Regions from separate parts of the Burkholderia sp. SR8 genome, predicted to be linked through region 2. Evidence: predicted binding sites of a transcription regulator. Region 2 holds the regulator's gene; each other region holds the start of a gene.
The links. Region 2 encodes LexA, which represses DNA repair genes until DNA is damaged. Its sites were predicted from a motif close to ACTGTATNNNNATACAGT; they were not measured.
Positions count from the first base shown of each region.

Region 1 (5,164 bases), on a different contig from region 2:
ACGTTTCGTCGAGCACCGTCGACACGGGCGCGGCTGCCTCGTTGACGATCGGTGCGGTGATCGAGTAGCCCTTCAGCGGATAGACGGGGATCTTCATCAGGTTCGCGATGAAGTTCGTCGAGTACGAGCCGAGCGCGACAACGTACGCATCCGCGCGCACCGTCTCGCTGCCGCACTGCACGCCGGCGATCCTGCCGCCGGCGATCGCGAGTGCGTCGATCGGCGTGTTGTAGCGGAACTTCACGCCGAGCGATTCGGCGAGCGCTGCAAGGCGCGTCGTGAACAGCTGGCAGTCGCCGGTTTCGTCGCCCGGCAGGCGCAGGCCGCCCGTCAGCTTGTGCGACACGGCGGCGAGAGCCGGTTCGGCGTGCTTGAGCTCGGCCGGCGACAGCAGTTCGAACGGCACGTTCGCTTCCTGCAGCACCGCGATGTCCTTCGCCGCGCCGTCGAGCTGCTGCTGCGTGCGGAACAGCTGCAGCGTGCCGCCCGTGCGGCCTTCGTACTGGATGCCGGTGTCCGCACGCAGCGCCTGCAGGCACTCGCGGCTGTATTCGGCGAGACGGACCATGCGGCCCTTGTTGACCGCATAGCGCTCGGCCGTGCAGTTGCGCAGCATCTGCCACATCCACTGAAGCTGGAAGCGCGTGCCGTCGAGGCGGATCGCGAGCGGCGCATGCTTCTCGAACATCCACTTGACGGCCTTCAGCGGCACGCCGGGCGCGGCCCACGGCGCCGCATAGCCGGGCGAAATCTGGCCCGCGTTCGCGAAGCTCGTCTCGAGGGCCGGGCCGGCCTCCCGGTCGATCACCGTGACTTCATGACCGGCGCGTGCGAGGTAATACGCGCTTGCCACGCCCACCACACCGCTGCCCAGAATGACGACTCGCATAGCTGCTCCAGATGGAAGGAATCAGGTCGAGGCCGGGCGCACTTGCGTCTCCGTGTAACCTCTAGCTGATCTAGTGTTTTGCGCTATGGTATTGTCGAATGTGTAGGTTTTGTTATCGTATTTTTCAGGTTTTCAGAAGAAACAAATGAGAACGCAACGTCAGCCAGTACGCTCCCTCGACAAGCTCGACCGGCGCATCCTGAAACTGCTCCAGGACGATGGCCGGATGGCGATGAAGGACCTCGCGGAACAGGTCGGGCTGACCGTCACGCCGTGCATCGAGCGCGTGCGGCGGATGGAGCGCGACGGGGTCATCACCGGCTACCACGCGCGCGTGGATCCGGGCCAGCTCGGCGCGGCGCTGCTTGTGTTCGTCGAGATCACGCTCGGCCACAAGGGCGGCAACATGTTCGAGCAGTTCCGCCGCGAAGTGATGAAGATCGACGAGGTGCTCGAATGCCATCTCGTGTCCGGCGATTTCGACTACCTGATCAAGGCGCGGATCGGCGAAATGGCCGACTATCGCAAGCTGCTCGGCGACATTCTGCTGCAGTTGCCCGGCGCGGTGCAGTCGAAAAGCTATGTCGTGATGGAAGAAATCAAGGAGACGCTGACGATTTCGGTCGGCGAGTGACCGTTGCCGCGGCCCGTTGCCGGGCTGTCAGCCGGACCCTTTATCTCGCCCTTGGCACGCTGCACCCAATACTGTATAAATGTACAGTATTGGGTGCAGGCGAATGGGTGAGCGCATGGACGGTCTGTCCGACAACGAATTTCCGATAGCGCCGCCCGCGCCCCGCAAGGGGCGCGGCGCGGTCGACAATCTGCAGGGGCGCTATGAAACGGCGCTGCGCGAAGCGGTCGACGACGGCTGGACGCGCGAATCGGACGACACCGATCTGCCTGCTCCGCTGCGCACGCAGGTGTTCGAGGAGCGCGCGAAGAGCATCCTGACGCACAACCAGTCGCCGGACATTCCGTTCAGCGTGTCGCTCAATCCGTATCGCGGTTGCGAGCACGGCTGCATCTACTGCTTTGCCCGGCCGACGCACAGCTACCTCGGCCTGTCGCCCGGGCTCGATTTCGAGAGCCGGATCTATGCGAAGGTCAACGCGGCCGAACTGCTCGAGCGCGAGATTTCGCGCAAGCGTTACGTGCCCGAGCCGATCGCGCTCGGCGTCAACACCGACGCATACCAGCCGGTCGAGCGCGATCTGCGCATCACGCGCAGCGTGATCCAGGTGATGCACGATCACGGGCTGCCGTTCGCCGCGATCACGAAATCCTCGCTGATCGAGCGCGATCTCGATCTGCTCGCGCCGATGGCCGAACGCGGGCAGGTGATGGCGGCGGTCACGATCACGACGCTCGACGCCGAGCTCGCGCGCACGCTCGAGCCGCGCGCGGCGACGCCGGCGCGCCGGCTGCGGACGATCCGCGCGCTGCGCGACGCGGGCGTGCCGGTCGGCGTGAGCATTGCGCCGATGATCCCGTTCGTCACCGAGCCCGACATGGAGCGCGTGCTGGAGGCATGTGCGGAAGCCGGCGCGACGCACGCGAGCTACATCATCCTGCGCTTGCCGTGGGAGGTCGCGCCGCTGTTCAAGAACTGGCTCGCCGCGCATTTTCCGGACCGCGCGGAGCGCGTGATGAACCGCGTGCGCGACATGCGCGGCGGGAAGGATTACGACTCGGATTTCTCGAAACGGATGAAGGGCGAAGGGATCTGGGCCGACCTGTTGCGGCAGCGCTTCCGTCAGGCCGTCAAGCGGCTCGGCTTGAACGAGCGCAGCAACGGCATTCTCGACATGTCGCGGTTTCGCGGCCCACCGGTGGCCGCCGCGGCAGCTCGGCGCCCGGTGGCGGGCGCAGCCGGCGCGAAGTCGCGCGACGACATGCAGCTGAGCCTGTTCTGACCGGCGCGCGGCGGCGCTTACTGCGAAATCTGCTTCGCCGCTTCGACCTGCGATTCGAAGTACGTCTGGAACGACAGTGCGAGCGCGGTCATCAGCAGGAACGCACCGATCAGCAGCGAGAAGATCACGATGAAGATCACCGTCCAGCCCGAGCGGCTCTGCTTGCCCGTCTCGGCATTGAACTGCGCATCCCATTTTTCGTCGGGGCGCAGCCCGTAGACGAGTGCGGCGAGGAACGCGGCCAGCAGCGAGATCGCGCCGGGCACGGCGAGCCACCAGCCAAGGCTGGCCGTGCGCTGGGTCGCCGCGAGCAGCAGAAAGCCCGGAATCCCGACGATCGTCGCGAGCAGGTGTGCCCAGCCGTACACGTCGCGAAAGCCGTACAGATAGAAGCGATGCGCGCCGAGCGAACCGAACAGGAATGCGAGGGCGGCGGTGAGCGTCTTGGAGCGGAAGCGGCGGGACGGTGCGGTGCTGCTGGACATGGGTGGCGGCGGATTATCGTTGGCATGGGCGCCGGCGGGTCGGCGCGGGCGCTCGGCCCGGCACGCATTCTACGATGCCCGGTCGGGGCCGGTCATCCGTCGCCTGCGTCAAGGTGCCGCATAGGTGACGCGGTAGATCGCACCTGCGTAGTCGTCGCTCACGAGGAGCGAGCCGTCCGGCAGCGGCAGTACGTCGGCCGGCCGTCCCCATACGGTGCCGTCCGCGCGCAGCCAGCCCGTGATGAACGGCGTCTGGCGTGCGTGACTGCCGTCGGCGGACACGACCGCGCGCATCACGCGGTAGCCGACCTTCGTGCTGCGGTTCCACGAACCATGCTCGGCAATGAAGACGTTGTTCCGATACGACGCCGGAAACATCGGTCCCGTATAGAAGCGCATGCCCAGTGCCGCGACGTGCGCGCCGAGCTTCAGCACGGGCGGCACATAGCGGCGGCACACGTCGGGGCTTCCGAATTCCGGGTCGGGCCGGTCGCCGCCATGACAGTAGGGAAAGCCGAAGTCGAGGCCCGCCCGCGGCGCGCGGTTCAGCTTGTCGTCGGGCACGTCGTCGCCCATCAGGTCGCGGCCGTTGTCGGTGAACCACAGTTCGCCCGAGTCGGGGTGCCACGCAAAGCCGACGGTATTGCGCACGCCGCGGGCAAATACCTCGCGTCCGCTGCCGTCGGCATTCATGCGCGCGATGATCGCGTAGCGGTTGCGATCGGCGAGGCACACGTTGCATGGCGCGCCGGTCGGCACGTAAAGCTTGCCGTCGGGGCCGAATGCGATGAATTTCCAGCCGTGATGGTGGTCGGTCGGCAGCGCGTCCGTGACGACCGCTGGCGCTGGCGGCTTCGCGAGCCGGTCGTCGATCTGGTCGAGGCGCAGGATGCGCGACACGGCGGAGATATAGAGCGCGCCGTCGCGGTATGCGACGCCGACCGGCATGTCGAGCCCCGATGCGATCACGTGGCGGGCTGTGATCCGGCCCTCGTGCATCGCAAACGCGTAGACGCGGCCTTCCCGCGAGCCGACGTACAGGATTCCGCGCGGCGACCACGCCATTTCGCGTGCGGCCGGCACCGCGTCGGTCAGCACGTCGACGTGGAACCCGGGCGGCACGACGAGCTCGCTCACCGGCGGCGCGGCGCCAGCGGCAGCCGACGCAACGCAGGCGACGAGGCCGGCCAGCATGCCCGCGAGGCGGTGCTGCGCACGGTGTGCCGGGGCGGCGCAAAATAGCGGCATGGCGGCGGGAGGCATCGGGAACACGACGATTGTATGCCCGGCGGACAGGGCGTCTGCGGAATTTTTGCGCGTAAGTGTTTGTTGTGGCTTTGGTTTCCGGCTATAATCGCACGTTTCAGTAGTTTCGAACCCGGTTTTCCCGAAGGATTTCATATGGTTATCATCCGTCTGGCTCGCGGCGGCTCGAAGAAGCGCCCGTTCTACAACATCGTCGCTACCGATTCGCGCAACCGTCGTGACGGCCGCTTCATCGAGCGCGTCGGCTTCTACAACCCGGTCGCCACGAAGGGCGAGTCGCTGCGTATCGCTCAGGATCGCCTGACGTACTGGCAAGGTGTTGGCGCGCAACTGTCGCCGACCGTCCAGCGTCTCGTGAAGGAAGCGCAAAAGGCGCAACCGGCCGCCTAACATGGCGCGGTGTGCCGGTCGTGCCGGCTGCAAGGAGCATTGATGTCCGGTCACGATTCCGGTAACGCAAAGCGCGGGCGAGCGTCGTTTGGCGCATTCGTCCGCAAGCCGGTCGAACGCGACGTTGTCGCGAACGCCGGTAAGGCTGCCGAGCAGGGCAGCCTCGAAGCGGTGCAAGCCTGGCCCGACGATGCTGTCGAGGTCGGGGCGGTGGTCGA
Region 1 covers NZ_JAULUC010000012.1:455-5,618, forward strand. The annotation lists gene Q3A80_RS16810 (D-amino acid dehydrogenase) at 1-889, opposite strand, end outside; gene Q3A80_RS16815 (Lrp/AsnC ligand binding domain-containing protein) at 1,035-1,523, shown strand; gene Q3A80_RS16820 (PA0069 family radical SAM protein) at 1,627-2,805, shown strand; gene Q3A80_RS16825 (NINE protein) at 2,823-3,290, opposite strand; gene Q3A80_RS16830 (PQQ-dependent sugar dehydrogenase) at 3,399-4,538, opposite strand; gene rpsP (30S ribosomal protein S16) at 4,692-4,946, shown strand; gene rimM (ribosome maturation factor RimM) at 4,989-5,164, shown strand, end outside.
Region 1: Q3A80_RS16820 (PA0069 family radical SAM protein) is a predicted target of LexA. The motif match lies at 1,594-1,611, and genes of this name have one in related genera.

Region 2 (5,164 bases):
GCATGATTGCCTCCCAGGTGCGCTGCACGTGCATCCGGGAGAAGCCGGAATACATCGACTCGAAGCTCGCGGACATCATCACGCTCGAGCCGACCGTGCCGGCCGCGAGGAACGCGATATACGACACGCCGTCGACGTGGCCGAGCATCAACCCGAGCCCGAATCCCAGCCCGAACAGATAGATCATCGGATCGGCGAGATTGCCGAACAGCGACGCGAGCGCGAGCTTGCGCCACACGAGGTAGTTGCGCCGCCACACGGCGATCCAGTTCGTGGCATTCGCCGGCAGCGCGATCGCGAAGCGCGACTCGCGTGGCGGTGCGGACGGCGCGGCAGTGGAATAGTTGCGTACGTCCATGATCGATCAGTCCTGCATGTCGCGGCCCGTGAGCCGCAGGAACACGTCTTCAAGATTGGCCGGACGATGCAGGTAGCGCAAGCCCGCGCGACCCTTGAGCCGCGCGCCGAGCGGCTCCGGGTCCGTCACGTAGCAGAACAGCGTCTCGCCGCTGATCTCGGTGTGCTTCGCGAACGGCGACAGCTCGTCGCGCAGCGTGCGCGGGTCGGGCCCGTAGATTTCGATCACGTCGCACCCGATCTCCGATTCGATCAGCGCGTGCGGCGCACCTTCCGCGATCTTGCGGCCTTCCTCGATCACGCACAGCCGGTCGCACAGTCGCTCGGCTTCCTCCATGAAATGCGTGGTGATCAGGATCGTCTTGCCGCGCGCGAGCAGCGAGCGTAACCGCTCCCACATCAGATGCCGCGCCTGCGGATCGAGGCCCGTCGTCGGCTCGTCGAGCACGAGCACGTCGGGGTCGTTGACGAGCGCGCGGGCGAGCGTCAGCCGCCGTTTCATCCCGCCGGACAGCTCGCCGACCTTCGCATCGGCCTTGTTTTCCAGTTTCGCGAATTCGAGCAGCGGCTGCACGAGCGCGCGTGCGGCGGGCGCCGACATCCCGAAATAGCGGCTGAACACGAGCAGGTTTTCGCGGACCGTGAAGTCGGGATCGAGGTTGTCGAACTGCGGGACGACGCCGACACGCCGGCGCGCATGCCGCGCACGTGACGGAACCGGTTCGCCGCATAGCGAAATGGCGCCGGCATCGGGGTACGCGAGGCCCAGCAGCATCTTCAGCGTCGTGGTCTTGCCGGCGCCGTTCGGCCCGAGCAGGCCGTAGCATTCGCCGGCCTGCACGTGGAAGGACAGGTCGTCGACGACGAGCTTGTCGCCATAGCGCTTTTCGACGTTCCGGAAATCGATCGGTGCAACGGACATGGCAGGTTGTCGTTGTAAGCGGGCGCGGGCGCATGTGGCGGCCGGCCGGGTCGGCATGGCGGCTTGCGAACGGATCGGCCGAATGCGTGTCACATGGGCATGACCGAGGCGATCGCGCGTCGACGGCACGAACGGGCCATTCTAGTGCATCGGCTGCGTCTCTTCAGGGCATGCCCGCGCGGCACGGTGCAGGCGCGCACGGATCGTGCACCGCATCATCGCCGACGCGCCCCGCGTGGCGAATCAGCGTTTTCCATCCCTTGCGTCCGGAATTGCGGCGCACCATGATGAGTGCATAGCGCACGTAGTCGCGATAGGGAGGTTTCATGGCTAGCTACAACAAGATTCTGCTGTGCTACGACGGCACGCTCGAAGGGCGCAAGGCATTGCGCTGCGGTGCGAATCTCGCGTTGGACCTGAAGGCGGAAACGCATTTGCTGTCGGTCGTCGACATGCGCTCGAGCATCGCGCAAAGCGCAGGGCTGCTGACCGATGTCGCATGCGGCCGCTTCGAGGAAACCGCACGCGAGATCCTGCAGGAAGGCGTGAACTGGCTGCGCGAGCGTGGCGTGCAGGCGGAAGGGCACTTCGCGTTCGGTTATCCGATCGACGAAATCGCGAATCTCGCGACGGAGATCAACGCCGATCTCGTCGTCGTCGGCCACCGCTGCCGCAGCGGGTTGTCGAGATGGTGGATGGGCTCGGGCAACACGCAGCTGCTCGACCGCGTGAACTGCAGCATTCTGGTCGCGTGTTCTTCGGCGGAAGAGCAAAAGGCCGAGATCGCGCGCGAACGCGAAGCGGCTACCGCGAGCGGCAAGTAACACGGCAAACGATGCGTTGATCGCGTGACCGACCGGCCGCGGTGTGCCCGCGGTTCACGCCGGTCTCGCGCTGTGCCGCGTTCGCGGCATCCATTCCGATCGCGGCACGCTCATGCGTGCAGATCGATCGCGGACAGCTTCCACGAGAACAGTCCGAAGCGGTGAAAGATCGCCGCATAACGCGTGCCGTCGGCGCTGCGCTGGTAGGTCACGACGAATTCATCGATATTCCGGTAGCCGGCGCTCGTTTGCTGCGGATGGCCCGCATCAACGAGGCTCGCCGGTGCGGGTGCTGCCGCAGACGCGGACGGCGCAGCGGTGCTGCCGGGTACGGGGGCGGGCGCGCTCGCTGCGGCACCCGGACCAGCGGGCGGCGCGGCCGGCGTTGGCGGTGCAGCCGGTGCGTTGCCCGGCGCGCCGCCTGACGGCGGCCCCGACCATTCGGGCGGCCGTTCGCCCGGATTGCCGCGCGGCGGGATCCCGCTCATCAGCGCCGCCACACCTTCCGGCGTCGCGTACGCATCGACCAGCGGGCCGATCAATGCGGAGCCGATCAGCGCGCCGATCACCGCGAACGGGTTGTCCTTCTTCACCGCATCGATCCGGCGCATCAATTCTTCCGTGACCTGCTGCTTCAGGCTGATGCGCAGCGACGGGAAATCGACATACTCACTGACTGCCTGCGCATCGCGCGCATCGACCGCCGCTTTCAGGCGGCCGAGCGCGACATACGGCGATGCGTATGCATAGCCGATCGCCGCCAGTATGGCGACGGCCAGCACGACGATCAGCAGGGGTTTGAGCCGCCACGCGCGGCCCGACGTTACAGTCACGATCCCTCCGGTGCGGACAGGTTCCGCAATCAGAGACCGCCGTGCGTGGCCGATCGTTCCTCGGCGATGCAGCGGTCGATCATCCGGCACACGGCATCGATCGTGCCCACCATGATCAGGCGCGAGCGGCCGTGATAGACCCGGACGGGCGCACGGCGCGCCGGTTCCGCGTGATTGAGGCCGGCGTTCAGCGAGACCCGCGCGAATGCGGGAAGCGCCGACGGCAGCAGCGACGCCTGCCGTTCAACTGCGACTTCTTGGCTCACCACGGGCGCCGCGGCGGACAGCGGCGCGCAGGGCGTGCGGCCGCGCAGGTGACGCAGGCGGCCGAATTGACGGAAAGGCAGCAGACGGGAAAGGCGTTCCATGGTGTTCTCCTCAGCGAGACCGATTGTCAGAGTTCGCCCGAGCGGATCAGCCCGACGGCGATGCCTTCCAGCGCGAATTCCGCGCTGCCGGCCTTGACGAAGATGTTTTCGTAATCCGGGTTCTCCGCGATCAGCTCGAGGCCGCCGGGACGGCGCATCAGGCGCTTGACCGTGACGTCGTCGCCCAGACGCGCAACGATGATCTGGCCGTCCTTCGCTTCGGTGCGCTTCTGCACCGCGAGGAGGTCGCCGTCGAGAATGCCGGCGTCGCGCATGGACAGCCCGCGCACCTTCAGCAGGTAGTCGGGCTTGCTCGTGAACAGCGCGGGATCGCATGCGTAATGCTGCGAGATGTGCTCCTGCGCGAGGATCGGGCTGCCGGCCGCGACCCGGCCGACGAGCGGCAGCGACAGTTGCATCAGGCCGGCATGCGGGAGCGTGAACTGGTGCGGGACGTCGTCGACGCCGAGCAGGCGGATGCCGCGCGACGCGCCGGCCGCCAGTTCGATCACGCCCTTGCGCGCCAGCGCACGCAGGTGTTCCTCGGCCGCGTTCGGCGAACTGAAGCCGAGCTCGGCCGCGATCTCGGCGCGCGTGGGCGGGAAACCGGAGCGCTCGATCGCGCGACGGATCAAGTCGAACACTTGCTGCTGACGGGCGGTGAGTTTGGTCATGGCTGAACTGTATGGATAGACAGTGAGCTGTATTTTTATACAGTACTTCGCGAATTTCAAGCGTTACTTGAGGTTCGACGCGATCGCGCCGGTTCCGGCGTCATTTCGCGACGTCCGGACGGCGGTTCGTCTGCCGCAACCGTCCGTCCAGTCTGCGTTAGCACTTTTGAGTATTAAAAAATGAAGAACGATTATTTTTAATCATGTAACCCGTTCGATAGACTGGCCCGACATCGCAATACCGACAACACTGGAGAACCAAGGATGGCGAAGCGCAATACGGGGCTGGTGGGCGGAGTGGGCCGCCTGATCGCAACACTCGCGCTGGGCGCGGCGGCGGCGCTCGGCGTCGCGACGCATGCGCAGGCCGATACGACGTTCCTGAACGTGTCGTACGACCCGACGCGCGAGCTGTATCAGGATTTCAACCAGGCGTTCGGCAAGGAGTGGAAGGCGAAGACGGGCGAGACGGTCAACTTCAAGCAGTCGCACGGCGGCTCGGGCGCGCAGGCGCGCTCGGTGCTCGACGGCCTGCAGGCCGACGTCGTCACGCTGGCGCTCGCGTACGACATCGATGCGCTCGCCAACAAGGGTCTCGTCAACAAGGACTGGCAAAAGCGCCTGCCCGACAACGCGTCGCCGTACACGTCGACGATCGTGTTCCTGGTGCGCAAGGGCAACCCGAAGGGGATCAAGGACTGGGACGACCTGACCAAGCCGGGCGTCTCGATCGTCACGCCGAATCCGAAGACCTCGGGCGGCGCGCGCTGGAACTATCTGGCGGCATGGGCGTACGCCGTGCACAAGCCCGGCGGCAACGAGCAGAGCGCAAAGGAATTCGTGACGAAGCTGTACAAGAACGCCGGCGTGCTCGATTCGGGCGCACGGGGTGCGACGACGAGCTTCGTGCAGCGCGGGATCGGCGACGTGCTGATCGCATGGGAAAACGAGGCGTTCCTGTCGATCAAGGAATTCGGCACCGACAAGTTCGAGATCGTCGTGCCGTCGGTGAGCATCCTGGCCGAGCCGCCGGTCGCGGTGGTCGACAAGGTGGTCGACAAGAAGGGCACGCGCAAGCTGGCCGAGGCGTACCTGAATTTCCTGTACAGCCCGCAGGGCCAGGAGATCGCGGCGCGCAACTACTACCGTCCGCGTTCGAAGAACGTGCCGGCGGAGCTGACGAAGC
Region 2 covers NZ_JAULUC010000007.1:196,647-201,810, reverse strand. The annotation lists gene Q3A80_RS11500 (ABC transporter permease) at 1-358, opposite strand, end outside; gene nodI (nodulation factor ABC transporter ATP-binding protein NodI) at 365-1,279, opposite strand; gene Q3A80_RS11490 (hypothetical protein) at 1,443-1,607, opposite strand; gene Q3A80_RS11485 (universal stress protein) at 1,606-2,103, shown strand; gene Q3A80_RS11480 (DUF2939 domain-containing protein) at 2,214-2,936, opposite strand; gene Q3A80_RS11475 (hypothetical protein) at 2,966-3,304, opposite strand; gene lexA (transcriptional repressor LexA) at 3,331-3,978, opposite strand; gene Q3A80_RS11465 (sulfate ABC transporter substrate-binding protein) at 4,243-5,164, shown strand, end outside.

Region 3 (5,164 bases), on a different contig from region 2:
AGATCACGAACGGCGGCAGCACGTCGAACCCCGGGTAATACAGGATCCCGTGCTGGATCGGAAACAGCACGTCGTCGATCGGCCCGTTGATGCCGCGCGCGCTGTAGTGCGACTCCCATCCGCCCGTCGTGACGATCACCATCGCACGCTTGCCCGCGAGCGAACCTTCGCCGTAACGATCGCCCCAATGCCGGTCGGAATGCTCGCCGACGCCGTACGCGAAACCGTACGCATACACACGCTCGACCCAGCCCTTCATGATCGCCGGCATCGAGAACCACCACAGCGGAAACTGCAGGATCACCGCGTCGGCCCACTTCAATTTTTGCTGTTCGCGCGCGATGTCGTCGCGCTGCGTGCCCGTCTCGAACGCGCGCTTCGAATCGAGCGCGGGATCGAAGCGTGCGTCGGGCGCGCGGTCGGTCACGTCATCCGCATCGAATGCGGCCTTCCAGTTCATCGCATACAGATCGGTCACCTGCACCGCATGGCCGGCCGCTTCGAGATGCGCGACGGCGAAGTCCCGCAACGCGCCGTTCAGCGATCGCGGTTCGGGATGGGCATAGACGATCAGCACATTCATGTTCACTGCTCCGTGGATTCAACGACTGCAGGATGCCGTCATCACCGGTATATTGGAAATGAATTCCTGATATCCCAGGTATAGCCATGAACAATCTCAGACGACTGGATCTGAACCTGCTGGTCACGCTGGACGTGCTGCTCGCCGAGCACAACGTCACGCGCGCAGCCGAGAAACTGAACATGTCGCAGCCGTCGGTCAGCGTGCAGTTGCAGAAACTGCGCGACCTGTTCGGCGACCCGCTGCTGCTGCCGGGCCCGCGCGGGATGCGGCCGACCGCGCGTGCGGAAACGCTGCGCGAACCATTGCGCGACGCGCTGGAAGCGGTCGAGCGCGCGGTGCTGACGGCCACGCCGTTCGATCCGGCGACCGCGACGAACACGTGGCGCGTGACCGCGACCGACTACGGCGAATCGACGATCGTCCTGCCCGCGCTGAACGCGCTGCGCTCGGCCGCGCCCGCGACCCGGCTCGCCGTCGTCGAGCTGGTGCCGCCGCGCATCGAGCAGGATGCCGAGCGAAACGGCATCGATCTGGCGTTCCATACGACCGAGGGCTCGCCGGCAGGGATGCGGCGCCTGCCGCTGTTCGCCGAGCGCTACGTGCTGGTCGGCCGCGCCGGGCATCCGAAGCTGAAGCGGCGGCCGACGCTCGCGCAGTTCGGCGCGCTGGAGCACGTGATCGTGTCGCCCGACGGCGGCGGCTTTTTCGGCGTGACCGACGAAGCGCTCGCGCAAGCGGGCGCCACGCGGCGCGTCGTGCTGTCGGTTCCGCATTTCCTGTTCGTGATGTCGGCCATTGCCGGCACCGACCTGGTCGCGATGCTGCCGGAGCGGCTGGTGCGCGACACGCCCGCGCTGCGCGTCGTGGAAGCGCCGGTCGAGGTCCCCGGCTACGAAATGTCGATGCTGTGGCACGAACGCGTGCATCGCGACCCCGCGCATCGCTGGTTGCGGGAGACGATCGCCGCATCGGTGTGAATCGCCGCGCCGGCACGGACGGCCGCACGCGCGGGCGTGTCCGCAATCGTCAGAAAACCGTCACCGCACACACATATTCATTCGGCACTTGATACGGCGCCGAACACTGTATATATTTACAGTGCTTTTGCACCATTTGACCCGAATTCCGTCACCCATGACGGACGGACTTTTGTGAGGCGACCATGTTCCAGTCATCCGCATTCGATCCCGAGCAACCCGGCTTCAACCCCGTCCACTTCGAGCGCGCCGCGCAGCGCGCGGTGGTCGATCTGCAGCGTGTCGTCGGCGGCCCCGCGCAGCGCGCGCTCGGGCTGCGGCGCCGCACCCATCCGGCCGCCGTCCGCACGATGAGCTGGCAGGCGCTGCTGAACGTCGAGGAACTCGCGTTCTCGAATGCCGGCTTCCTGAGCCGCAACGATCCGACGGTCGTCGATGCGTTCATCCGCCTGCGCGACAGCCGGCTCGTCGCCGCGGACGTCGAGGAGCCGGTCGACTGGCGCCGCGACGACGACGACCTGCCGGCCGTCTACCTGATCGTCAAGGCAATGCTGGAAGCGGAAGAAGAAGAGCGCGCCGAAGCGGCGTGATGCGCACCGGCAAGTAGCGAGCGCCGTCTGCCGCGATCGCGTCGCCACGTTGCATGGCGACGCTGTCCGCATCCGTTCGTCGCTGTCGGCATGGAACGGATCCGGAATCGTCGGCGCGAGCATCACGTGCCATCGTGCGACGCACTGCGCCGCGCGACGCGAAGCAGCTGCCCGTTACAACCGCGCGGCCAGCCGCGAACCCTGGTCGATCGCCCGCTTCGCATCGAGTTCCGCGGCCAGCTCCGCGCCGCCGATCAGATGCACCGGGCGGCCGGCCGCCTGCAACGGCGCGAGCAGTGCACGCTGCGGCTCCTGCCCCGTGCACAGCACGATCGTGTCGGCCTCGATCAGCTCGTGATCGGTACGCTGCTCGCCGTACGACACGTGCAGCCCGCGCGCGTCGATCAATTCGTAATTCACGCCGCCGATCATCTTCACCTGCTTCATCTTCAGCGTCGCGCGGTGAATCCAGCCGGTCGTCTTGCCGAGCCCCTTGCCGAGCGGCGCGGCCTTGCGCTGCAGCAGCGTCACCTCGCGAGCGGGCGCCGCGACCTGCGCGCGCGTCACGCCGCCGCGCATCGCGGCCGGATCGGTCACGCCCCACTCCGCTTTCCATTCTTCGAGATCGAGCGTCGGCGACTCGCCGTCCTGCACCAGATATTCGGCGACATCGAAGCCGATCCCGCCCGCGCCGACCACCGCGACGCGCCGGCCGACCGGCCGCCGGCCGGCGAGCACGTCGATATAGCTGAGCACGTTCGGCCCGTCCTGACCGGGAATCTTCGGGTCGCGCGGCGCGACGCCGGTCGCGAGCACGATCTCGTCGTAGCCGCCCGCGATCAGGTCGCTCGCGTCGACGCGACGATTCAGGTGCAGGTTCACGCCTGTGAGCTCGACCTGCCGGCCGAAGTAACGCAGCGCTTCGTCGAACTCCTCCTTGCCCGGAATCCGCTTCGCCATGTTGAACTGGCCGCCGATCTCCGCTGCCGCGTCGAACAGGTCGACGTGGTGGCCGCGCTGCGCGAGCACGGTCGAGCACGCGAGCCCGGCCGGCCCCGCGCCGACCACCGCGATGCGTTTCGGCTGCTGCGCAGGGGCGTAGATCAGCTCGGTCTCGTGGCACGCGCGCGGGTTCAGCAGGCACGACGCGATCCGGTTCCTGAACGCGTGATCGAGGCACGCCTGGTTGCAGCCGATGCACGTGTTGATCTCGTCCGCACGGCCCTGCGCGGCCTTGACGACGAACTCGGCATCCGCGAGCAGCGGGCGCGCCATCGACACCATGTCCGCGCAGCCGTCCGCGAGAATCTGCTCGGCCACTTCGGGCCGGTTGATCCGGTTGGTCGTCACGAGCGGGATGCCGACCTCGCCCTTCATCTTCTTCGTGACCCATGCGAACGCGCCGCGCGGCACCGACGTCGCGATCGTCGGCACGCGCGCCTCGTGCCAGCCGATCCCCGTGTTGATGATGGTCGCGCCCGCGCGCTCGACGGCCTTCGCGAGCTGCACGGTCTCGCGCCAGTCGCTGCCGTCCGGAATCAGGTCGAGCATCGACAGCCGGTAGATCAGGATGAAGTCGCGGCCGACCGCCTCGCGCGTGCGCTCGACGATCTCGATCGGCAGCCGGATCCGGTTCTCGTACGAACCGCCCCACTGGTCGCTGCGCTTGTTCGTATGCATCGAGATGAACTGGTTGATCAGGTAGCCCTCGGAGCCCATGATCTCGACGCCGTCGTAACCGGCGTCGCGCGCGAGCTGCGCGCAGCGGACGAATGCGCGGATCTGCCGCTCGACACCGCGGGCGCTCAGTTCATGCGGCGCGAACGGCGAGATCGGCGACTTGATCTTCGACGGCGCGACCGCGAACGGGTGGTAGCCGTAGCGGCCGGTATGCAGGATCTGCAGCGCGATCTTGCCGTCGTCCGCGTGCACCGCGTCGGTGATCACGCGGTGCCGCCGCGCGCTGGCCGACGTCATCAGCGTGCCGCCGAACGGCTTGGTCCAGCCGGCCACGTTCGGCGCGAAGCCGCCGGTCACGATCAGGCCGACACCGCCACGCGCGCGTTCGGCGAAATAGTCGGCGAGCCGCGGCAGCGTCTTGCGGCTGTCCTCGAGGCCGGTGTGCATCGATCCCATCAGCACACGGTTCCTCAGCGTGGTGAAACCGAGGTCGAGCGGTGCGAGCAGGTGCGGAAAGGCGGTCGTCATGATCGTTCTGCGGTTAAGCGGTGGATGTGATCGTAGGCCGCGCGCCGCCTTGAACGTGAGGGGGCAAACAGCCATAATGCTTGTCATTTCCGGCCAAAAAGACATGACCTCCGCACCACGCAAGGACCACCTCGGGCTGCGCCGGCCGACGATTCCGGTCGCCTATACGCGCCTGCTGCTGCAGGCACTGGCCGCGCGCGGCGTCGATCCGTCCGCGGTGCGTGCGGGCACCGGCCTGCGGGACGCGGTGCTGGCCGAACCGGACGCGCGGGTCGCGCCGTCGCAATGGGGGCGGCTCGTGCTCAACGCGATCGAGATCGGCGGCGACCCGGGCATCGGGCTCGCGTTCGGCTTGCTGCTGAAGCCGACCGTGCACGGCTTCCTCGGTTATGCAACGCTGACCGCGCCGGACATCCGCGCCGCGCTCGTCGTCACGCAGCGCTACTTCCGGATGCGCAATCGCCAATATCGTCTGACCTATGCGGAAGACGAACATGGCGCGACGCTCGAACTGCACGGCGTGCAGGCGAGCCCCGTGCTGCAGCATCACGTGATGTTCGAGTTCGTGCTGACGGGGCTCGCGCAGAACATCGCGCAGTGGTCGGGGCGCGCGTCGCCGCCGATCGCGTTGCGCTTCGCGTGGCCGGAACCCGACTATTTCGCGCGGTATCGCGATCAGCTTCCGCCGGTCGAATTCGGCTGCGCGGCGAATGCGCTGTGGATCGCCCGCGACGTGCTCGACTGGCCGCTGCCGTTTGCCGACGAGGTCGCGCACCGGCAGGCGCTCGTGCAGGTCGAGCGCG
Region 3 covers NZ_JAULUC010000002.1:343,261-348,424, forward strand. The annotation lists gene Q3A80_RS03815 (NAD(P)H-dependent oxidoreductase) at 1-583, opposite strand, end outside; gene Q3A80_RS03820 (LysR family transcriptional regulator) at 670-1,563, shown strand; gene Q3A80_RS03825 (DUF2471 family protein) at 1,749-2,153, shown strand; gene Q3A80_RS03830 (oxidoreductase) at 2,328-4,361, opposite strand; gene Q3A80_RS03835 (AraC family transcriptional regulator) at 4,438-5,164, shown strand, end outside.
Region 3: Q3A80_RS03825 (DUF2471 family protein) is a predicted target of LexA. The motif match lies at 1,669-1,686, and genes of this name have one in related genera.